Regions from separate parts of the Streptomyces sp. NPDC019890 genome, predicted to be linked through region 2. Evidence: predicted binding sites of a transcription regulator. Region 2 holds the regulator's gene; the other holds the start of a gene.

Evidence for each region. The regulator HspR, encoded in region 2, represses chaperone genes until heat shock. The targets are predictions, from matches to a motif close to TTGAGNNNNNNNNNCTCAA.
Region 1: a site for HspR is predicted at 7,409-7,427, ahead of lon (endopeptidase La). Genes of this name have one in related genera too.

Annotation. Positions count from the first base shown of each region.
Region 1 is NZ_JBJDQK010000003.1:485,996-497,837, forward strand. Features, by position in the region: gene ACI2LP_RS10585 (M4 family metallopeptidase) at 1-2,590, opposite strand, end outside; gene ACI2LP_RS10590 (helix-turn-helix domain-containing protein) at 2,777-3,784, shown strand; gene ACI2LP_RS10595 (trypsin-like serine peptidase) at 3,811-4,839, shown strand; gene lon (endopeptidase La) at 4,957-7,386, opposite strand; gene ACI2LP_RS10605 (GNAT family N-acetyltransferase) at 7,519-8,160, shown strand; gene ACI2LP_RS10610 (protealysin inhibitor emfourin) at 8,178-8,738, shown strand; gene ACI2LP_RS10615 (rhomboid-like protein) at 8,694-9,518, opposite strand; gene ACI2LP_RS10620 (spermidine synthase) at 9,817-10,503, shown strand; gene ACI2LP_RS10625 (response regulator transcription factor) at 10,595-11,332, shown strand; gene ACI2LP_RS10630 (ATP-binding protein) at 11,329-11,842, shown strand, end outside.
Region 2 is NZ_JBJDQK010000005.1:446,140-457,981, forward strand. Features, by position in the region: gene ACI2LP_RS17070 (FG-GAP repeat domain-containing protein) at 1-189, opposite strand, end outside; gene ACI2LP_RS17075 (heterodisulfide reductase-related iron-sulfur binding cluster) at 640-2,907, opposite strand; gene ACI2LP_RS17080 (sugar transferase) at 3,037-3,564, opposite strand; gene dnaK (molecular chaperone DnaK) at 3,838-5,688, shown strand; gene grpE (nucleotide exchange factor GrpE) at 5,685-6,329, shown strand; gene dnaJ (molecular chaperone DnaJ) at 6,520-7,704, shown strand; gene ACI2LP_RS17100 (heat shock protein transcriptional repressor HspR) at 7,706-8,158, shown strand; gene ACI2LP_RS17105 (GAP family protein) at 8,254-8,889, opposite strand; gene ACI2LP_RS17110 (helix-turn-helix transcriptional regulator) at 9,265-10,248, opposite strand; gene ACI2LP_RS17115 ((2Fe-2S)-binding protein) at 10,635-10,952, shown strand; gene ACI2LP_RS17120 (pyridoxamine 5'-phosphate oxidase family protein) at 11,149-11,553, opposite strand; gene clpB (ATP-dependent chaperone ClpB) at 11,674-11,842, shown strand, end outside.

The DNA.
Region 1 (11,842 bases), on a different contig from region 2:
CGGTGACCGCGGTGTCGGATGCCGTGAGGTCGAACGCCAGCAGCGCGGTCGGCTTGCTCTCGGAGCTGATGTCCACCGTGTCGGTGCCGTCCAGGCTTGAGCGGCGCACGGCCATCTGGCCCTCGTCGTTCAGATTCTCGTCCACCAGCCAGAAGGCGTGCGTGGAGTTGATTCCGGTCTGGCCGAGGATCTGCGGCTCGCCGAGCTGCTGCGCGAGGGCGGCCTTGCCGGTCTTGAGGTCATAGACCTCGACGCCCAGCTTGTAGTCCTCCGGGGTCGGATACAGCTTGGCGTAGGCGAGCTTCCCGTTCTTGATCGACGGGAGCGCGGTGAGGATCTCCCAGCCCGCACCGTCCACGAAGGTGGGCGTGCGGTCGCCCGGCCGCAGATAGCCCACGTGCCGGTCGCCGAAGATCCCGAAGCTCTCGAAGACGACGACGCCGTTCTCCACCCGCAGGCCGCCGACGTCGGTGGTGGAGGTGTAGAGCTTCTTGATCGGACCGCCCGCGAGGGGGCGGGACAGGATGTCGAGGCTGGTCGTGCCGTACGCCGCCCAGACGACCGTCTTGCCGTCGGTCGCCGGGTACACGTGGTAGCGCCCGTCGTTGGGGCTGATCAGCTTCGGCGCGCCCTTGCCGTCCGTGCGGCCCGCGTACACCGAGTACGGCTCCGAGCCGTCGTCGTTGGACTGGGATGCGGTCCACCAGCCGCCGCCCGCCTGGGCTCCGGTGCCGGCGGTGTTGACCTTGCCGAGGAGCTGGTCGGAGTCGACGCCGAGGGCGTCCTCCCAGCCGGGGACGATGCCGTGGGCGTTGAAGGAGCGCTTCACCGCGGTGAGTTCCCTGGCGCTGACGCCGAGGTCCTTGGCCGCCGCGAGCACGGCGTTGCGGCCGTCCGTGAAGCCGTCGAGCGGCGTCATGTACTCGGAGAGCGCCTTGTAGACAATGCGGTCGGCGAGCTGCCCGCCCACGTCCTGGCGCAGGTCCCACAGGGCGCCGGAGAAGATGGTGGAGTTGAGGTGCACGCCGCCGTTGTCGGCGGAGAAGGTGACCCCGAGGAAGTTCTTCGAGGTGGTCGCGCCGTCGTTGAGGTTGCGGAAGGCGCAGTCGCGCGGCTTGGTCGTACGGCAGAGGTCCTCGCCGATCAGACCGGCGTCCGGGTCGTCCATGGAGACGCCGGAGGCGGTGGTGTCGATAGCGTTGCCGAAGTAGTCGGCGAGCGCCTCGTTGAGCGCACCGGACTGGCCGGCGTAGACGAGGTTGGCGGTGCTCTCGACGACGCCGTGCGTCATCTCGTGGCCCACCACGTCGAGGTCGGCGGAGAGCGGCTTGTACTCCTCGTCGCCGCTGCCGTAGACCATCTTCTGGCCGTCCCAGAAGGCGTTGACGTACGGACCGCCGAAGTAGGTCACGCCGACCAGGGAGTTGATGGTCATGCCGCGGCCGTCGAGGCTGTCGCGGGCGTGGTTCTTGCGGTAGTAGTCGTAGACCTTCCCGGCGGCCCAGTGGGCGTCCACGGCGCCGGACTCGGTGGCGTCCTTGCCGAACTCCTTGGCCGGGCCGCTGAACTCCTTCAGCCCGGCGGGCCAGACGCCGGACACCTCGCTGACGTCGCGCTCGCGGGCGTCCCAGGTGGTGAGGGTGTTCTTGCTGGTGTCCACCATCCGCGAGTGGTCGGACATCACATACGTGTTGGCGGCGGAGTCGAGGTAGAGGTCGAGATCCACCTTCGCGCTGTCGAGCTTCACGCCACTGCCCGTAACGAGGGTGCCGGGGTCGGCCGCCGCCGCGCGGGCACTGCCCGTGGGGGCCGCCTTCGCCGTGCCGCCGGACGCCGAGTTCGGCGTCGCCGTCAGCGTCTTGATGCCGCTGAACTGCAGCACCGGGTAGCCGGCGCGGGCATCGATGTAGACCTGCTGGAGCACCGGTTCGCCGGTACTGGGGTTCGTGCCGCGTACGGTCACGTGGTGGGCCAGTACGCCCTCGCCGCGCGGGATCACCACGAGGCCGCCGGCAGTCGCCGTGAGCGCGGCCGCCTTCGCGGACCTGGCCCCCTTGCCGCGTATCGCGTCGGCCTTGCTCAGCGTCTTGCCGCCGAGGCGTCTGGCGGTCGCCGCGAGGGCGCGGCGCTCCGCGGTCTCCTTGGTGACCGTCGCCTTCGTGTCCGTCTTCAGGCCGGTGAAGTACTTGCCGGAGGTGCCGGTGACGACGCGCTTGCCGCCCTTGCTCTCCATCCGGACGACGTACTGGCCGCCGAACACCGGGATGCCGTGGTGCTTCTGCTGGAGCCGCACGGTCTCTTCCGAGCCATGTTTGACGGTCCCCAGCGGCGCGAGGTCGCGCCGCGCGTCGGCGATCTTGTAGCGGCTCTGCTTGGCGGCGAGATGGCCGCGGGCCGCGTCGGCAGGGCTGGCCTTGGCGTCCGCCGCCTCCCGGATTCCGTCGACGAGCGACGGGGTGGCCGTCTCGGCCCCCGGAATCACATCGGCGGGCGGTGCGACGGCCGGCGGGGTGACCGCCTGCGCCGGTACCGCGGTGAGCAACAGCCCGGCGACGCCGAGCAGAGTGGCGAGACCGGTCCCCCTGGTCATGCCCGATCTCTGTGTGCTTGTTCTGGCCTTGCGCACAGTTCGTACCCCTCCCACGTGCTGGTCAAGCCGTAAAGGTGGTCATGGCCATGCAACCCGGGGGACACCAACCGATCAATGTGGCCGACGTGTTGACAAGTGGACACGCACACTTGTGTGGCCCGTGAAGAGGGAGTGAGAATCCGAGGCATGACCGAGGGGGAATTGCACACCCTTGGCCTGGGGGAGGCCGAGGAACGCACCTATGAGGCACTGCTCAAGGAACGGGCCGCCGGGGCGGAGGAGTTGGCGCGGCTGCTCGGGCTGCCGAGGGAACGGCTCGACCTGCTGCTCGGCCGGCTGGTCGAGCACGGCCTCGCGCTGCCGGCGGTCGGGGACGGGCTGCCGCATCCGGCCGCACCCGCCGCCGCCATCCGTACGCTCATCCACCGCCGCCAGGCCGAACTGCACTTACGCTCCGCCGAGTTGGAGCGATTACGGATGACCGCGGACCAGCTGGCGGGCCGGCTGATGTCCGGGTCGCCCAGCGCGCCCGAGTGCGGTATCGAGGTGGTGACGGGCCCGCGGGCGATCGGCGAGCGGGCGGAGTATCTGCTGGCCTCGGCGGAGCGGGAGGTGGCGATCCTGGACCGCCCGCCGTATGTGAAGGGGCCGCGGGGTGAGAACAGTTCCCGCACGCCGGGGCTGGACATCGAGGCGCTCCTCGACCGGGGTGTGGAGGTACGGACCGTCCTGGACCGGGACGGGCTGGCCTCTCCCGGGCGGATGCGCTCGGTGACGGTCCTGGTCGAACAGGGCCTGCGGGCACGGGTGGCGACCGCGGTCCCCACCAAACTGATCGCCGTGGACCGGCGGATCACCCTGCTCCCGCCGACGGACGCGGCGGACCCCAGGGCCACCGCGCTGGTGGTGGGCGACGCGCTGCTGCGCAATGCGCTGATGCCGCTGTTCGAAACGGTCTGGGACCGGGCCACGCCACTCGGCGGCACGGGCGGGGCCTGCGCCGCGCTCCCGAAGGCGCAGAAGGAACTGCTGGGCCTGCTGGCGGCGGGCCTGAAGGACGAGGCAATCGCCCGCCGTCTGGGCGTCCATGTCCACACGGCCCGCCGGCGGATCAGCAGTCTGCTGGAGACACTGGGCGCGGAGACCCGCTTCCAGGCGGGAGCGCAGGCAACGTTGAGAGGTTGGCTGGACTGACAGCCACAACCGGGCAAGATGTCCGAATGACGTGGCACAGCCGTACGAGCACGACAACCACGACGCCCGCTGCGCGGGGCATGGGCCGCGACGGGGCGCGCCAGGCGGACGGGTCCGCCGTGACGGACCGGGCGCAGGACCGCGACACGACGCGCCCGCCGGACGGGGTCGCCGCGGCCCGCGCGGACGGTCGCAGCCGACGCGCGGGCAGCGCCGTCCGCGCAGGCAGCAGACGCGCGCGTCCGTTTCTGCTGGTCCTTCTGCTCGGGCTGACGCTGAACTCCTGTGCCGGGCCCGCGTCCTCCGCCACGCGGCCCAGGGCCACCGGGTCCGGCGAGACCGCTGCGCGCGCCGCCGCGCCCGAGCCGCGGTCGTCGGCGGTTCCCTTCGCCGGGGCCTCCTCCGTCGGCGTGCTCATCGACTCGCAGGGCGAGCACTTCTGTACCGCCAGCGTCGTGAACAGCCCCAAGGGCAACGTCATCGCCACCGCCGCGCACTGTCTCCAGGACGCCGGCGGCGATCCCGCCTACGAGCCGGGCGAGCTGGAGTTCGCGCCCGGATTCACGGGCCGGGGCAAGGGGACCTATCCGTACGGACGCTGGAAGGTCGGCTCCGTACACCTCGACGAGCGCTGGACCGACGACGCCGAGGACGCCGATGCCGCCGACTACGCGTTTTTGACCCTGGCGCCGGACGCCAGGGGCCGTCAGGTGCAGAAGGTCGTCGGCGCCGCCACCCCCGACTGGTCGTCGGCCCCCGACCGGCGGGTCACGGTGGTCGGCTACCCCAACAAGCAGCACAACCCGGGCAATCTCCCCATCGCCTGCACCACCGACACCCGCCCCGACCCGGATCTGCCTCAGACGCTGCTCATGGAGTGCGCGGGCTTCTGGGAGGGCACCAGCGGCGGCCCCTGGCTCGCGGACTATCGGGACGCCAAGCACCAGGGCCGGCTCATCGGCGTACTGAGCGGCGGCGACACCGACAGCGAGTCGACGGCCGCCCTCTTCGACGACCGCACCCGCGAGTTGTACGAGGAGGCCGCGGGCAGCTAGCGCGAAGGGCCCGGCGGCAGGGTGCCGCCGGGCCATTCGGCCGTGGATCAGGCCGGGATCAGGCCGGGATCAGGCCGTCGTTCAGTCCAGGGAACAGGCCGTGGTTCACGCCTGGGATCAGGCCGCGGCCGTCACCGGCATCTCGGCCGGCGAGAGCGCGATCTCCAGCACCTGCCGGACATCCGTCACCGGGTGGACCTCCAGCTTGTCCAGGATCTCGGCCGGGACATCGTCGAGGTCGGGCTCGTTCCGCTTGGGGATCACCACCGTCGCGATCCCGGCCCGGTGCGCCGCGAGGAGCTTCTGCTTCAGACCGCCGATCGGCAGCACCCGCCCGGTCAGCGACACCTCACCCGTCATTGCCACATCCGTACGCACCTGGCGTCCGGACAGCAGCGACGCCAGCGCCGACGTCATGGTGATGCCCGCGCTCGGACCGTCCTTCGGCACCGCGCCCGCCGGGAAGTGGATGTGCACGCCCCGGTCCTTCAGATCGGCCACGGGCAGCTCCAGTTCGGCGCCGTGCGAGCGGAGGAAGGAGAGCGCGATCTGTGCGGACTCCTTCATCACATCGCCGAGCTGACCGGTGAGCGTCAGCCCCGCCGCGCCCGTCTCCGGGTCGGCCAGCGACGCCTCGACGAACAGCACGTCGCCGCCCGCGCCGGTGACCGCGAGACCGGTGGCCACACCGGGCACGGCGGTCCGGCGCTCGGCCGGGTCCTGCGCGGACTCGGGCACATGGTGCGGCCGTCCTATGAGCGCCCGCAGATCGGTGTCGGTGATCGTGAACGGCAGCTCGCGCTCGCCCAGTTCGTGCTGTGCCGCCACCTTGCGCAGCAGCCTGGCCACCGAACGCTCCAGGTTACGGACGCCCGCCTCCCGCGTGTACTCGCCGGCGAGCTTGCGCAGCGCCGAGACCTCCAGCACGACCTCGCCCGGCTCAAGACCCGCCCGCTCCAGCTGGCGCGGCAGCAGGTGGTCCCGCGCGATGACGACCTTCTCGTCCTCGGTGTAGCCGTCGAGCCTGACCAGCTCCATCCGGTCGAGCAGGGCCTCCGGGATGGCTTCCAGGACGTTCGCCGTGGCCAGGAACACCACGTCGGACAGGTCGAGTTCGACCTCCAGGTAGTGGTCGCGGAAGGTGTGGTTCTGCGCCGGGTCCAGCACTTCGAGAAGGGCGGCCGCCGGGTCGCCCCGGAAGTCGGAGCCGACCTTGTCGATCTCGTCGAGCAGGACGACCGGGTTCATCGAACCGGCCTCCTTGATCGCCCGGACGATACGGCCGGGCAGCGCCCCGACGTACGTACGCCGGTGTCCGCGGATCTCCGCCTCGTCCCGGACGCCGCCGAGCGCGACCCGGACGAACTTCCGCCCCATCGCATGCGCGACGGACTCGCCGAGCGAGGTCTTGCCGACTCCCGGCGGGCCGACAAGGGCCAGAACCGCGCCCCCACGCCGCCCACCGACCACGCCGAGCCCCCGGTCGGCGCGCCGCTTGCGCACCGCCAGGTATTCGGTGATCCGTTCCTTCACGTCCTGAAGGCCCGAGTGCTCGGCGTCCAGGATCGCCTTGGCGCCCTGGATGTCGTACCCGGCCGCGCTGTCATCAGTTCGCTCGTTCCACGGCAGTTCGAGGACGGTGTCCAGCCAGGTGCGGATCCAGGAGCCCTCGGGGTTCTGGTCGCTGGACCGCTCCAGCTTCTCGACCTCCTTGAGGGCGGCTTCGCGCACCTTCTCGGGCAGGTCCGCGGCCTCGACGCGGGCGCGGTAGTCGTCGGACTCGTCCGCGGCGTCGGTGGTCCCGCCGTTGAGCTCGCGCAGCTCCTTGCGTACGGCTTCGAGCTGGCGGCGCAGCAGGAATTCGCGCTGCTGCTTGTCGACGCCTTCCTGGACGTCCTTGGCGATGGACTCGGCGACGTCCTGCTCGGCGAGGTGCTCGCGCAGCTGCTCGGCGGCGAGCTTGAGCCGGGCCACCGGGTCGGCGGTCTCCAGCAGTTCGATCTTCTGTGCGGTGGTCAGGAACGGTGAGTAGCCGGCGTTGTCCGCGAGCTGCGAGACGTCGTCGATCTGCTGGACGCGGTCCACGACCTGCCAGGCGCCGCGCTTCTTCAGCCAGTCGGTGGCCAGCGCCTTGTACTCCTTGACCAGGTCGGCGAGCTGGCCGGGCAGCGGGTCGGGCACGCTCTCCTCGATACGGGAGCCTTCGACCCAGAGAGCTGCGCCCGGACCCGTGGTGCCGGCGCCGATCTTCACCCGGCCGCGGCCGCGGATGAGCGCGCCGGGGTCGCCGTCGGAGAGCCGGCCGACCTGCTCGACGGTGCCCAGCACGCCGATCCCGGGGTAGTTCCCGTCGACGCGCGGAACAAGCAGGACTGTGGGCTTGCTTGCACCACTGGATCGGGCGGCGGCCTGAGCGGCCTCCACCGCGGCTCGTACGTCGGTGTCGGACAGGTCGAGCGGCACCACCATTCCGGGCAGCACGACCTCGTCGTCGAGCGGCAGCACGGGCAGTGTGAGCGGCGTGAACGCGGAGGACTCAGCAGCCATGATCTCCCCTTAGGCAGTGAAGTTGAGCTGTACGGACTCAATGCACGAGGCGGGCGAGATGTTCCCGAGCCGCCGTTCGCTCTCAGCGATCAAGGCTCGCGCCCGGTGGCAGGCCCCGGATGTAATAAGCCCATGCTCAGTTCAGTCATTACATCCGGCTGGGTCGAGGGATGGGCCGTCTCCCGGGGCACCCCGGCGCCCGTCCCTCAGCCCTGGGGCTACCGCATCGACGTCGGACTGCCGGACCACGTCTTCCGCCATGTGCTCGCGGAACCGGACGAGGCCATCGTGCGCAAGCTCGGCGAGGCGATCACCGAGCCCGGCGCCTGGCTGAAGCTCCTCGCGCCGCCGGAGACGGTCGCCGACTGGCTGCCCGAGGGGTGGTCGCTGCCGGACGACCCGGGCTTCATGATGTTCACCGAGCTGCGGCGGCACGCCCCCGGCGCCGTCCCCGACGGCTACACCCTGCACAAAGAGACCCGCGACGGCGTCCTGCGGGTGCGCGTGCACGCCGCCGACGGCTCCTTGGCGACGCGCGGCCAGGTCGCGCCGACGGGCGCCACCGCCGTCGTGGACCAGATGGAGACCGAGCCGGCCCACCAGCGCCGCGGACTCGGCCGGCTCGTCATGCGTACGCTCGAATCCGCCGCGGCGGAGGCGGGCGCCACCACCGGCATCCTGAGCGCGACGACGCAGGGCAGGGCTCTGTACGGCTCGCTGGGCTGGCAGCTCCAGGGCCCGCTCACCGGAATAGTCCGCGATCCGGCGGTCTGATCCCACATGCTGGGGCCATGAGCCGTAAGCGTGCGCGACGACGGATGACGACGGTGGGCGTGGTGCTGGCCCTAGCGCTCGCGGCAGGGTGCGGGGCCTCGGCGAGCGGCGACGGTGGCGATGACGGCGGCTCGGCGCCGGGAACCTCCTCGGCGAGCTCACCGTCGGCATCAGGCGCACCGTCACCGTCGGCGTCGAGCGCGCCCTCGACGTCAGGCGCACCCTCGCCGTCGGCCTCCACCTCGCCCGTCCCGGCGCGGACGCTGGTCGAGATGACCGTCACCGGCGGCTTCGCCGGCGTCAACGACCGCCTCGTGGTCCAGGACGACGGCACATACACGACGTACAAGAAAGCCGGACCGGGCCGCTCCGGCCGGATGACACCCGCCGAGCTGGCCGCGCTGCGCCGGGCTCTGGAGAAGGCGGACTTCGCGCATCTCCCCCGGGAGGCCACCGGAAGCCCCGTCGCGGACGGCTTCACCTACCGGATCACGTACGAAGGCCACACCGTGACCACCGACGAGACGGCGCGGCTACCCGCCCTGCGGGAGGTATTCGCCGCGCTGCCGGACCACTGACCCGCGTACCTGGACGACCGGCCTCCGCACCTGGGCCCAGCGGCGCACCAGCGGCCAGCACGCGACCCCGGACAGCAGTGCCAGCGGATGGCCCCACACGGTGAGCGGATCCTCGAAGGCCACCGCGTCCTGGACGAGCATCAGGAAGACAAAGCCGAGCAGCGTCGCGCGCGGCACCGGACGGAGCAGTCCGGCCAGCGCGCCGATGCTCGCCATCAGGCCGAAGCTGATGCCGTAGTCGAGGCGGTGCAGCGAACTGGCGGGCAGATGTCCGGTCACCACCCACACCGCGACCGGTACCTCGGTGGCCAGCGTCGCCGCGACATGGCCCGCCAGGAAGACCCCGGCGGTGCGCCAGCCGCCGATGCGGCGTTCCAGCGCGGTGAGTACGAAAAGGAAGGCGACGGCGTACGGGGACGCCAGGCCGCCGGCGACCCACAAGGCGCTCGCGCCGAGAACGAGCAGCGGCGTATCGGCCAAATGGGCGACATCGGTGCTGGAGCCACGCAGCAGCGAGGAGACGGTTGCGGGGTCGCCGTACTCCGCGAAGAGCGAGGTGGCGATCAGCACGAGGATGTAGCAGAAGGTGAACGGCGTCCCGGTCGGCGTGGGCAGCAGATGGAGCGCCCGCCGCCGGAGCGGCAGCCGTCGGCACGGGGCAGGCAGGGTCGTGGGCGGCAGCGCGGGCGTCGCCACCCGCGTCGGCGCCGTGCGCTGGGTCGGAATGCCGCCCAGCAGCTCCCTGCCCGTGGCCGGATCGCGTGTCGTCAGCTGGTCCACGCGTGAGGCCCCTCTCGTCAAGCCCCCGAACGATCCCCCACCCAACGCGATCACCATCCCCCTCGTCTATGACGTGCGCCACACGAAACAACCCGCGCACCGGCTCGGGCGTCGTGGCCACGTCAGACTGCGCCGACCAGCTGTGCAGCGGCTGTGAGAGGGCTGTGCGGCACCCCGTGAACCCGCCCGCGAACGGCCTTTCCGGGCGCAGCCCCCGCGCCCGGAAACGGCTGAAACCATTTGTCCCGCTCGCCCCGTCCCGCGACCATGGCCACAGCCACCCCGGGAGGTCACGCCCATGCCCCTGCACGTCGACACCGCCCCCGTCACCCTCGACCGCCGCGAGGGCCCCCACGGCGAGGTCGTGCTGCGGCAGCGCGGCGAGCATCACGAGATCATCGCCAACGGCTGCTTCCTGATGGACACCTCCGACGGCCGCTCCGAGCGACTGCTCGTGGACGCTGCGTACGACGCACTCGCCGCCGCCGGCCGGACCGCCCCCGCCCTGCTCATCGGTGGACTCGGCGTCGGCTTCTCCCTGGCCCGCGCCGCCGCGAACCCCCACTGGCGGCACATCGCCGTCGTCGAGCGCGAGCAGGCGATCATCGACTGGCACCGCTCGGGGCCGCTGGACCGGATCTCCGGCGACGCGCTCGCCGACCCCCGCAGCGTGATCCTCCACACGGACCTCGTCACCCACCTCAGCACGGCCACGGACCGTTACGACGCGCTATGTCTGGACATTGACAACGGCCCCGACTGGACCGTCACCGACGACAACGAGAACCTCTACTCACCGGCCGGACTCGCCGCCTGCCAGGGCCGGTTGGAGCCGGGCGGGGTGCTCGCCGTGTGGTCCGCGCAGCCCTCTCTTGCTTTTGAGGATGCGTTGCGGAATGCCGGATTCACCGGGGTAAGAACCGAAGAGATCCGGGTTGCCCGAGGCGTACCGGACGTGGTCCACCTCGCCGTTCGCCCTGCGTAGCCGGGACGCCGTCCATGCCCTTACGCTGCTGACCAACACACGGGATCTACACCGGCATGCAGCTCGCGAGAACGCGTACAGGGGCGGGGCCATGGAGCAGACACACACCACGCACAACGGCGTCGCGGCCACGCCCGGCGCCCAGCGCCGGGTGCTGGTCGTCGAGGACGACTCGACGATCGTCGATGCCATCGCCGCCCGGCTGCGGGCCGAGGGCTTTGTGGTCCAGACGGCCGCGGACGGCCCGGCGGCCGTCGACGCGGCCGAGGCCTGGCAGCCCGATCTCATGGTTCTCGATGTGATGCTGCCGGGCTTCGACGGCCTGGAGGTCTGCCGCCGGGTCCAGGCACAGCGCCCCGTCCCGGTCCTGATGCTCACGGCACGCGACGACGAGACCGACATGCTCGTGGGCCTCGGCGTCGGCGCCGACGACTACATGACCAAGCCGTTCTCGATGCGCGAGCTCGCGGCCCGGGTGCATGTGCTGCTGCGCCGCGTGGAGCGCGCCGCCCTCGCCGCGGTGACCCCGCGCAGCGGGATCCTCCGCCTCGGCGAGCTGGAGATCGACCACGCCCAGCGCCGGGTCCGGGTGCGCGGCGAGGACGTGCATCTCACGCCCACCGAGTTCGACCTGCTGGTCTGCCTGGCGAACACGCCGCGCGCGGTCCTCTCCCGCGAGCAGCTGCTCGCGGAGGTGTGGGACTGGGCCGACGCCTCCGGCACCCGTACCGTCGACAGCCACATCAAGGCCCTGCGCCGGAAGATCGGCGCCGAGCGCATCCGTACCGTGCACGGCGTCGGCTACGCACTGGAGACGCCGGCGCCATGAGCGGGCGGCGCTCGGGGCGACGTCCCGGCCGCGCGAGCCGGCGGGAGGGGCCGTCCGGCCGCGCCGGTCGGCGTCGCCGGCTGCGGTCCGTCTCCATCTCGATCAAGACCAAGCTGGGCACGCTCGTCGTCGTCTCGGTCTTCATCACCACGGGCCTGCTGCTGGTCGCCGTGCGCACCCAGACGGAGCTGCGCTTCATCACCGTCTTCTCGGTGATCGCCACCCTGCTGATCACCCAGTTCGTGGCGCACGGTCTGACCGCGCCGCTGGACGAGATGACCACCGTCGCCAAGGGCATATCGCACGGCGACTACACCCGCCGGGTGCGCGGCGCCGACCGTCGCGACGAGCTCGGTGACCTCGCCTCCACCATCAACCGCATGGCGGACGATCTGGAGGCCGTGGACCAGCACCGCAAGGAGCTGGTCGCCAATGTCTCGCACGAGCTGCGCACCCCGATCGCCGCGCTGCGCGCCGTCCTGGAGAACGTCGTCGACGGGGTCTCCGCCG
Region 2 (11,842 bases):
GTCGGCGGGCACCCGGCTGCCCTTGCCCAGAGGGACGGGCAGCGCGGTGGCCCGGCCGGACAGTGGGGCGATGTCGCCGTTCTTGGCGGCGGCGGGCCGGTCGTCCGGCGCGGGGTGGCTCGTGCAGCCCGCGAGCAGCACCACGCAGGCGCCGGCCGCGCCGATCGCCACCGCTGCCGTAGCCCTCATCCGTATCCGCCCTGTCCGCCCTGTCCGCCGTTTCCGCACTGTCCGTCCCGTCCGTCTCGCCTGCGCTCGGTCTGCCCAGTCGCCCCTTGATGCTCGTTCGGCCGTCCCGGCAGGGCAATGGATCGGGCGTGATCGCTGGCCAATGGTTATTCGCTGGGTAGTTGAGTGGGTTCGTTATGTGGTGGATGAGGGAAATCGGGGGATTGCCCTTCCGTGCTCTGCCTGCCGAGCAGTGCACCCGTAGCTTCGTGGATGTCTCCACGGCACCGAGCTACAGACACGACGGATCGGGCATCAGCTCACCGGGGGAGAGCACTCCATGCACGCTCGCTCTCCACGGAGGTACCGCTCCACCGGAGGTACCGCTCCACCGGATCTCCACCGGAGGTACAAGGAAGCGGCCGGACCTGCCCCCGAGGCAGATCCGGCCGCTTCCGCGCTCCGTACGGACTACTTCACCGGCTCCGGTTCCGGCGCGTCCGCCGGCTCCTCGTCGTCCGCCGGGTCGGCCGGCGTCCTCACCGAGTCGAGCAGCAGCTGCGCGACATCGACGACCTGGAGCGACTCCTTGGCCTTGCCGTCGTTCTTCTTGCCGTTCACGGAGTCCGTGAGCATGACGAGGCAGAACGGGCAGGCCGTCGAGACGATGTCGGGGTTGAGCGAGAGGGCTTCGTCGACACGCTCGGTGTTGATGCGCTTGCCGATCCGCTCCTCCATCCACATGCGCGCGCCACCGGCGCCGCAGCAGAAGCCACGCTCCTTGTGGCGGTGCATCTCCTGCTGACGCAGACCGGGGACGGCCGACATGATCTCGCGCGGCGGCGTGTAGACCTTGTTGTGGCGGCCCAGGTAGCAGGGGTCGTGGTACGTGATCAGACCCTCGACCGGCGTGACCGGGATCAGCTTGCCCTCGTCGATGAGGTGCTGCAGCAGCTGCGTGTGGTGGATGACCTCGAACTCGCCGCCCAGCTGCGGGTATTCGTTCGCGATCGTGTTGAAGCAGTGCGGGCAGGTTGCGACGATCTTCTTCGCCGACTTCGGCTTCTTCGTGGACTCGTCCTCGTCGTCCTCGCCGAAGGCCATGTTCAGCATGGCCACGTTCTCCTGGCCGAGCTGCTGGAACAGCGGCTCGTTGCCCAGGCGCCGCGGCGAGTCACCGGTGCACTTCTCCTCGCCGCCCATGATCGCGAACTTCACGCCCGCGATGTGCAGCAGCTCCGCGAAGGCCTTGGTGGTCTTCTTGGCCCGGTCCTCCAGCGCGCCCGCGCAGCCGACCCAGTACAGGTAGTCGACCTCGGACAGGTCCTCGACGTCCTTGCCGACGATCGGGACCTCGAAGTCGACCTCCTTGGTCCACTCCACGCGCTGCTTCTTGGCCAGACCCCAGGGGTTGCCCTTCTTCTCCAGGTTCTTGAGCATCGTGCCCGCCTCGGACGGGAACGCGGACTCGATCATCACCTGGTAGCGGCGCATGTCGACGATGTGGTCGATGTGCTCGATGTCGACCGGGCACTGCTCCACGCACGCACCGCAGGTGGTGCAGGACCACAGCACGTCCGGGTCGATGACGCCGTTCTCCTCCAGCGTCCCGATCAGCGGGCGCTCGGCCTCCGCGAGGGCCGCCGCCGGCACACCGGCCAGCTGCTCCTCGGACGCCTTCTCCTCGCCCTCCATCGTCTTGCCGCCGCCGGCCAGCAGATACGGGGCCTTTGCGTGCGCGTGGTCGCGCAGCGACATGATCAGCAACTTGGGGGAGAGGGGCTTTCCGGTGTTCCAGGCGGGGCACTGCGACTGGCAGCGACCGCACTCCGTACACGTGGAGAAGTCGAGGATGCCCTTCCAGGAGAACTGCTCGACCTGGGAGACGCCGAAGACGTCGTCCTCGCCCGGGTCCTCGAAGTCGATCTCCTTGCCGCCGGACGTCATCGGCTGGAGGGCGCCGAGCGCGGTCCGGCCGTCGGCGTTCCGCTTGAACCAGATGTTCGGGAAGCCGAGGAAGCGGTGCCAGGCGACACCCATGTTGGTGTTGAGCGAGACCGTGATCATCCAGATCAGCGAGGTGCCGATCTTGATCATCGCGGTGAAGTAGATCAGCGTCTGCAGCGTGGCGACGCTCAGGCCCTTGAAGGCCAGCACCAGCGGATACGAGACGAAGTACGCCGCCTCGTAGTGGTCCACGTGGTGGATCGCGCCCTCGAGCCCGCGCAGGGCGAGGATCGCGAGGCCGATGGTGAGGATGACGTACTCGACGAAGTACGCCTGCCAGGCCTTGGAGCCCGCGAAGCGCGACTTGCGGCCGGCCCGCGAGGGCAGGTTGAGCAGCCGGATCGCCATCAGGATGACGATGCCCACCACGGTCATCAGGCCGATGAACTCGATGTACATCTCGAACGGCAGGAAGCCGCCGATGACCGGCAGGGTCCAGTCGGCCTGGAAGAGCTGGCCGTACGCCTGCGCCAGCGTCGGCGGCAACGTGAGGAAGCCGATCGCGACGAACCAGTGGGCAAAGCCCACGATCCCCCACCGGTTCATGCGGGTGTGGCCAAGGAACTCCTTGACCAGGGTGATCGTGCGTGCCTTCGGGTTGTCGGTTCGGCTGCCCGCGGGCACCGGCTGACCGAGCTTCACGAACCGGTAGATCTGCGCGACGGCTCGGGCGATGAGCGCAACGCCGACCACGGTCAGCACCAGCGACACGATGATCGCGGCGAGTTGCATTTCGGGCTCCTCGGGCCTGCGAGGGTGGGCAATCTGTCCAGACTACTAAGCGGTAACTTATGTAGTCCGTGCTGAGAGTACCCACTTATTCCGCCGCACTGTAGCCGCGCAGCCGGTGATCTGTGTCGCTCAGGCAAGCCTGACCGGACAGGGCGCCCGGCGTCCGGCCGCGGCCGCCGGGAGGGTGCGGGCCAGGATAAGAAGGTCCAGTCCCAGCCAGTGTTGCTCCACATAGTGCAGATCGAGTACTGCCATCTCCTCCCAGGGCAGCTCCGAACGGCCGCTGATCTGCCACAGGCCGGTCATCCCGGGGCGTACGCCGAGCCGGGCGCGGCCCGCGAAGCCGGCTTGCTCGGGGTCCTCGGGCGGCAGCGGGCGCGGACCCACGAGCGACATCTCGCCACGCACCACATTGATCAGCTGCGGCAGCTGGTCCAGGAAGTGGCGGCGCAGCAGCCGGCCGACGGGCGAGACCGGTGTCGTACGGAACGTCAGCATCGCAAACCTGGATCCGCCGAGGCCTGTCCGCTCCCGGCGGGTCAGGAGCGAGCCCCGGGTGGTGGCCGCGGCGGCGGCGGTGAGGGTCAGCAGCAGCGGGGACAGGAGCAGCAGCAGGACCAGACTGCCCGTCAGATCGACGGCTCGCTTTGCAGGCATGGACGGACGCCCTTCGTCGCGACCTTCGTCACGGCTGTCATTCGTTGACCGTTTTTTGCGGCTATGACTCTTCCAGACGGCCGCCGCTGCCGACCGGTGCGCCACGCGTGCGTACACAGGTTCGGCGCTGGTCCGGGGCAGTTTCCCGGGGCAGGGTGCAGGTAAGTGCGGGATAAAAGTTGAGTGGGGTCGACTCAGCTCCGTTGACGCCCTGGGCTCGGTCGTGCATCCTTGAGCCAGATCCACTCAAGTCAGTCTGCTGGAGGAATTGAAATGGCACGTGCGGTCGGCATCGACCTGGGCACGACTAACTCCGTCGTCAGCGTTCTGGAGGGCGGCGAGCCCACCGTCATCACCAACGCCGAGGGTGCCAGGACCACGCCGTCCGTCGTCGCCTTCGCGAAGAACGGTGAGGTGCTGGTCGGCGAGGTTGCGAAGCGTCAGGCAGTCACCAACGTCGACAGGACCATCCGGTCGGTCAAGCGCCACATGGGCACCGACTGGAAGATCGAGCTCGACGGGAAGACCTTCAACCCGCAGCAGATGAGCGCCTTCATCCTGCAGAAGCTGAAGCGCGACGCGGAGTCCTACCTCGGCGAGAAGGTCACCGACGCGGTGATCACCGTCCCGGCGTACTTCAACGACTCCGAGCGCCAGGCCACCAAGGAGGCCGGTGAGATCGCCGGTCTGAACGTCCTGCGCATCGTCAACGAGCCGACTGCGGCCGCCCTGGCCTACGGCCTCGACAAGGACGACCAGACGATCCTCGTCTTCGACCTCGGTGGCGGCACCTTCGACGTCTCGCTGCTGGAGATCGGCGACGGCGTCGTCGAGGTGAAGGCCACCAACGGTGACAACCACCTCGGTGGTGACGACTGGGACCAGCGCGTCGTCGACTACCTGGTGAAGCAGTTCGCCAACGGGCACGGCGTGGACCTGTCCAAGGACAAGATGGCTCTCCAGCGTCTTCGCGAAGCCGCGGAGAAGGCGAAGATCGAGCTGTCGTCCTCGACCGAGACCACGATCAACCTGCCGTACATCACGGCCTCCGCCGAGGGCCCGCTGCACCTGGACGAGAAGCTCACGCGCGCCCAGTTCCAGCAGCTCACCGCGGACCTCCTGGAGCGCTGCAAGACCCCGTTCCACAACGTCATCAAGGACGCCGGCATCCAGCTGTCCGAGATCGACCACGTGGTCCTGGTCGGCGGCTCCACCCGCATGCCCGCGGTCGCCGAGCTCGTCAAGGAGCTGACCGGCGGCAAGGACGCCAACAAGGGTGTGAACCCCGACGAGGTCGTCGCCATCGGCGCCGCCCTCCAGGCCGGTGTCCTCAAGGGTGAGGTCAAGGACGTCCTGCTCCTCGACGTGACCCCGCTGTCCCTCGGTATCGAGACCAAGGGCGGCATCATGACCAAGCTGATCGAGCGCAACACCACGATCCCGACCAAGCGGTCCGAGATCTTCACCACGGCCGAGGACAACCAGCCGTCCGTGCAGATCCAGGTCTACCAGGGCGAGCGCGAGATCGCGGCGTACAACAAGAAGCTCGGGATGTTCGAGCTGACCGGTCTGCCGCCGGCCCCGCGCGGGGTCCCGCAGATCGAGGTCGCCTTCGACATCGACGCCAACGGCATCATGCACGTGACCGCGAAGGACCTGGGCACGGGCAAGGAGCAGAAGATGACCGTCACCGGCGGCTCCTCGCTGCCGAAGGACGAGGTCGACCGGATGCGCCAGGAGGCCGAGCAGTACGCGGACGAGGACCACCGCCGCCGTGAGGCCGCGGAGTCCCGCAACCAGGGCGAGCAGCTCGTCTACCAGACCGAGAAGTTCCTCAAGGACAACGAGGACAAGGTTCCCGGCGAGGTGAAGACCGAGGTCGAGACCGCGGTCGGCGAGCTGAAGGAGAAGCTCAAGGGCGAGGACACCGCCGAGATCCGCACCGCCACCGAGAAGCTCGCGGCGGTCAGCCAGAAGCTCGGCCAGGCCATGTACGCCAACGCCACGCCCGACGGCGCCGAGGCCCCGGCCGGTGAGCAGGCCCAGTCCGCGGACAACACCGAGGACGTCGTGGACGCCGAGATCGTGGACGACGAGAAGGACGCGAAGGGCGGTGCAGCGTGACGGAGGAGACCCCGGGCTTCGAGGAGAAGCCCGACGTCCCCTCCGGCGCCACCTCTGACGACGCCGCCGAGTCCGCCGAGTCCTCCAAGAAGGAGGGCCCGGCGGCCCCGGGAGGGGACGCAGCCAAGATCGCCGGTCTGACGGCTCAGCTGGACCAGATCCGTACGGCGCTCAACGAGCGCACGGCGGACCTCCAGCGGCTCCAGGCCGAGTACCAGAACTACCGCCGTCGGGTGGAGCGCGACCGGATCACGGTCAAGGAGATCGCCACGGCGAATCTGCTGACCGAGCTCCTGCCCGTGCTCGACGACATCGGCCGCGCCCGTGACCACGGGGAGCTGGTGGGCGGGTTCAAGTCGGTGGCCGAGTCCCTGGAGACCGCGGCCGCCAAGATGGGCCTGCAGCAGTTCGGCAAGGAGGGCGAGCCCTTCGATCCGACGATCCACGAAGCCCTGATGCACTCGTACGCACCGGATGTCACCGAGACCACCTGCGTCGCGGTCCTTCAGCCGGGGTATCGCATCGGCGAGCGGACCATCCGCCCCGCGCGGGTCGCGGTGGCCGAGCCCCAGCCGGGCGCGGCCCCGAAGGAAGAGACGGCGAACGACGAGGAGAGCGGTGGCCCGGAGGAGGGTGCGTGATCTGGTTCCGCGCGGATAAGGGAGCGGCGTCCGGCGCGTGCAGATGCAAGGCGGAAGAGGGAGCCGACGCAGAGCGTCGGCGACCGACGACAACGCAGCAGATGTGCGTGCCGGGAGTCGCGAGCCCGCGCGGAGCCGGGGCAGGCACCCTACGGGCTGACGCAAGGATTGTCCGAGAGGAGGGACGTCGATGAGCACGAAGGACTTCGTCGAGAAGGACTACTACAAGGTCCTCGGCGTCCCCAAGGACGCCACCGAGGCCGAGATCAAGAAGGCGTACCGGAAGCTCGCCCGCGAGTTCCACCCGGACGCCAACAAGGGCGACGCCAAGGCCGAAGAGCGCTTCAAGGAAATCTCCGAGGCCAACGACATCCTCGGTGACCCCAAGCGGCGCAAGGAGTACGACGAGGCCCGCGCCCTCTTCGGCAACGGCGGCTTCCGCGGAGGTCCCGGCGGCCCCGGCGGGAGCTTCAACTTCGACCTGGGCGACCTCTTCGGGGGCGCCCAGGGCGGCGGTACGCAAGGTGGCGCAGGCGGCTTCGGCGGCGGTATCGGCGATGTGTTCGGCGGACTGTTCAACCGAGGCGCCGGCCCGGGTACGCGTACCCAGCCGCGTCGCGGCCAGGACATCGAGTCCGAGGTGACGCTCAGCTTCACCGAGGCGATCGAAGGCGCCACGGTCCCGCTGCGGATGTCCAGCTCCGCGGCGTGCAAGGCCTGTTCGGGCACCGGCGACAGAAACGGTACGCCTCGGGTGTGCCCGACCTGTCTCGGCACCGGCCAGGTCTCGCGCGGCGGCAGCGGCTCCTTCTCGCTCACCGACCCGTGCGTGGACTGCAAGGGCCGCGGTCTGATCGCGCAGGACCCCTGCGAGGTCTGCAAGGGCAGCGGGCGCGCCCGCTCGTCCAGGACCATGCAGGTCCGCATCCCCGCGGGTGTCTCCGACAGCCAGCGGATCCGGCTGCGCGGCAAGGGCGCCCCGGGCGAACGGGGTGGCCCGGCAGGCGACTTGTATGTCGTCGTGCATGTCGACGCCCACCCCGTCTTCGGCCGCAAGGGCGACAATCTCACCGTCACCGTGCCCGTCACCTACGCGGAGGCGGCGCTCGGCGGTGAGGTGAAGGTGCCGACCCTGGGCGGTCCGCCGGTCACGCTGAAGCTGCCGGCCGGGACGCCCAACGGCCGTACGATGCGAGCCCGCGGCAAGGGCGCGGTCCGCAAGGACGGCACCCGCGGGGACCTGCTGGTCACCGTCGAGGTCGCCGTACCCACGGAGCTCAGTGAGACGGCGAAGGAAGCGCTGGAGGCCTACCGCGAAGCCACCGCGGCCGAGGACCCGCGGGCCGAGCTGTTCCAGGCCGCGAAGGGAGCATGAGATGGACGGCCGAACCGGACGCAGCCGCAATCCCTACGAACTGACCGAAGAGTCGCCGGTGTACGTCATCTCGGTGGCGGCCCAGCTCTCGGGCCTGCATCCGCAGACCCTTCGGCAGTACGACCGGCTGGGTCTGGTCTCCCCCGACCGCACCGCGGGACGGGGCCGGCGCTACTCGGCCCGCGACATCGAACTGCTGCGCACCGTCCAGCAGTTGTCGCAGGACGAGGGCATCAACCTGGCCGGCATCAAGCGCATCATCGAGCTGGAGAACCAGGTCGCGGCGCTTCAGCAGCGGGTCGCGGAGCTGTCGTCGGCAGTCGAGGGAGCGGCGGCGGCGATGCAGCAGCGCGAAGCCCAGGTGCACGCGTCCTACCGGCGCGATCTGGTGCCGTACCAGGATGTGCAGCAGGCGAGCGCGCTGGTGGTCTGGCGGCCCAAGCGGCCTGAATAGGACAGGGTTTGTGCGCTGAGGGGCCGGAGATGTGCTGCTCCGGCCCCTGATGTCCGCCCCTTGCCGGTCCCTTGCCTGTCCCTTGCGGGGATCGGTCAGCCTTCGGAGAGGATGAGGGCGATGAAGATCCCGCAGGCGATGATGCTGATGAGCCAGCTGTGGGTGTTCATCCACTCACGCACCCCGGGCATGGCGCGCTCGGCCCTCCTGCCGAACAGCAGACGGGCCAGCAGCGGCAGTGCCGCGATGAGGACCGTCAGCCCGATGAAGGCCAGCGCCTCGCCCAGGTTGGCGTGGTGATGCTGCAGATGAATCCCCACGGTCAGCAGGACCACGAGGTCGGACGGCATCAGCAGAATCAGCAGTACACCGACGGTGAACGCCTTCCTCGGCCCGGCCGTCATCAAGGACTTCAGCCACTTCGGCGGCTCGGCCGTTCTGCGCCCCAGCCAGTTCTTCGCCGCTGCGAACACCAGCAGGCCGACGAGCACGTACTCCATGATGTGGCCGGCCGAGCCCTTGTCGGACGTATGGCCCATGTCGACGGCCTTGCCCAGGAGCGCGGCAACACCCCGCATGATGGCCACCCCGGCCGTGGTCGCGAGGGCGATACCCGCAATGAACGCCAGTGACGCCCGGACCGCTCTCGGCGCGGTGACGAAGATGATCGCCGACATGATCTGCGGCCCCACCATCATGGTGAAGGCGAGCGGAAGAATCCTCAGGTCCATGCTCGACCGCCGGTGCCGGTGCCGGTTTCGGGCCGTACCTCGCCGCACTCGGCGCGGGATCCTCTCCTCGGCTCGCCGGCGCTCCTGGCGCAGCACCTCACCGTGGGCCCCGGACGCCGAGAGCGTCGCCGGTTCGCCCACGCCGCTCCCGCGCCATCGCACTCCTCCTGCCCGTCGGTCGTCCGGTGCCCGCACACCGGACGCTGCGTAGTTCCTCAAGGCTGCCCAAGGGGTGAGCGATGTGCCATTTGAGCAGGGAGTGAATGAATCTCCGGGCGTTGCGTCCTTCTGGGTGACATGGACCCGCGGCAGCAGCCGCTGCCCCGGCGTGTCGGCGGACGCCGGGGCGGTGGAATCAGGTCGTCTGCGCGGAGCTCAGGACTCGTGCTCCAGAACCCCCGACTGGGCGATCAGATAGCCCAGTTGGGTCCGGCTGCCACTGCCCAGCGACGAGCCCAGCTTGGCGATATGGGCCCGGCACGTGCGTACGTTCATCCCCAGCCGGCGGGCGATGGCCTCGTCCACATGGCCCTCGACCAGGAGTTTGGCGATGGAGCGCTGGACGCCGGTGATGCCGTCCAGGTCCGGGCCGTACGAGATCGGCTCCTCCCACGGGATGCCGTGCAGCCAGAACTGCTCGAAGACGCCGACGAGATACTCGACGATGCCCTTGTGCCGCAACTCCAGGGCGGACAAACGGTCACTGCTCGCCGGAATGAACGCCACTTTCCGGTCGATGATGATCAGCCGGTCGATGATCTCCTCCAGCGTGCGCACCTCCACGCCGGACGGGCCGACCTTCTCCATGTAGGCCAGCGTTGCCGGGTGGTGGCGGGCGGTGTGCTGGTAGAGCGTGCGCATCCGGACGCCACGGTCGATCAGCGGCTCCACGCGGCGCAGCGCCTTCTCCAGGATGTGCGGCTGCCGCCCGCTCCCGGGTTGCACCGTGAGAAGCTCCTCGGTGCAGTCTGCGGTGACTTGGTCGAGGGTTGTGTTGATGCGGTTGAGGCCCTCGAGGACGGTAATCCCCTGTGGCACGGTGGAGTTCTGAGCGGTGAAGGCCATGAATGGCTCAAGTGCATCGGTCAGAGCGACAGTTCGTCGTCGACGCTCTTGGATCTCCCGCTCAATGGGGTGTATCAGCTGTGTCAGCGCAGTGGTTGGCGGTACAGGCCGGAGCCACTGAGCGTCGTCGGGATCCGGAAGCAGCAGGGCGAGATCGAAGAGACAGGGTGTGGATTCTGCCTCTGACCGGGCTATTCGCCCGGTGCGCAGTGCGGTGATGTAAAGAATTTTCCCCGCCTCGCACAGCTCACCGTCTGCGTGAGGGTGTCCCGTTTCGCCCTCATTAGATGGCATATGCACCCCCTCAGGCTCCTGCATTACAGGAACATGATGCCTGCCGTCGCTGGTGCAAGCGTTCGGAGTGAGACATCGTCTTATGCGCGGGGGAGGAGGAATGATCAAAAGAGGTGGAGATCACCCATGTCTAGGACGCTACGTGCTCTTTGTGCTCTTGCCATAGCGGCGGCCGCGCTAGGTGCGGTGGCCTCCGGTGAGCCCTCCTGGGGGAGCTCTCCCGCCAACTCGGTGACGGCGACCCCTGGTGAGCCTTCCTGGGGCTTCGTTTCCGCGGATGGTGTGGCGGGTACGCCCGGTGAGCCTTCCTGGGGTGTCGCTCCGGCTGACGCCGCGGGCACGCCCGGTGAGCCCTCCTGGGGTGTCGCTCCGGCCCGCACGAGCGCATGACCGTTCCACCGGACGACCGGGTCTTCCGGCGCGAGATGGCTACGGCTTATCGATCGAGGTGGCATTTCATCGACCTCGTCACGGCAATCCCCCACCGTGGCGACTCGTTGATGGTCACCCTCTTCGGAGAGCCGATCGTCGTGGCGCGCGAGGAGGACGAAGACGTCCGCGCGTATCGGTGCCTTCGCCGGCCCCGAGGAGCACCGCAGCCCGTCCGCTGTGCCATCCGGTACGGCATGATTTTTGTCAATCTTGACCAGCGGGACCACCAGTTGGTCGAGCCCGACACCACCGCCACCCCCCGCAGTGCCTGAGCGGTTCCCCCGTCGTTGTAAATCGCTCAGGTGCTTCCCCCACACAGCGGCGCCATCGTGGACCTGAAACACGATGGCGCCGCTGTGCTGTCCGGGTACGGAAGCTGCTTACGGCCGGCCCGGTACGGCAGCCGGGTGCGGCTGCCGCGGTACGGGAGGCGGGTAGCCACGTACGGGAGCCGGGTGCGGCCCCGTTCTACGCCCGGCCCATTGCGCGGGTCAGCGTGATCTCGATGAGCACCCGGTCCGGGTTGGGCGCCGGGGTGCGCCCGTAGCGCTCCGCGTAACGCCCCACCGCGTCCGCGATGAGCTCCGGCTCCGTACGCACCCTCGCGCGCCCCTCCAGGGTCGCCCAGCGGCCCTTGTCCACCTGGCAGACCGCGACCGCCGCCCCGTCCGGGCCCGCGGCCAGGATGTTGGCGACCTTGTGGCTGTGCTTGTTGGTGATGACGCGAGCGAAACCGCCCTCCGGGTCGTATGTGACACCGACCGCCACGACGTGGGGCGTGCCGTCCGCGCGAGGAGTCGTGAGGGTGCACATGTGGTACTCGCGCCAAAAGGCGAGGTAGGACGCGGCGGGGTGTCGTGGGTCGATGGCCATGCTGTGGAACCTACCGGCGGCGGCTGTCCGTCACGAGCTTGAGTGGAATAGACTCAACTTTGTGTACGCTGGATGAGTCATAACAGTGTGGGTACTGCGGACGAGGAGGAGAGACCGCACGTGGACGCCGAGCTGACCAACAAGAGCAGTGACGCCATCAACGCCGCCAGCACCCGGGCGGTGGCCGCAGGACATGCCGATCTGACCCCTGCGCATCTGCTGCTCGCGCTTCTCGAGGGCGCGGACAACGAGAACATCACCGATCTGCTGGCCGCCGTCGAGGCCGACC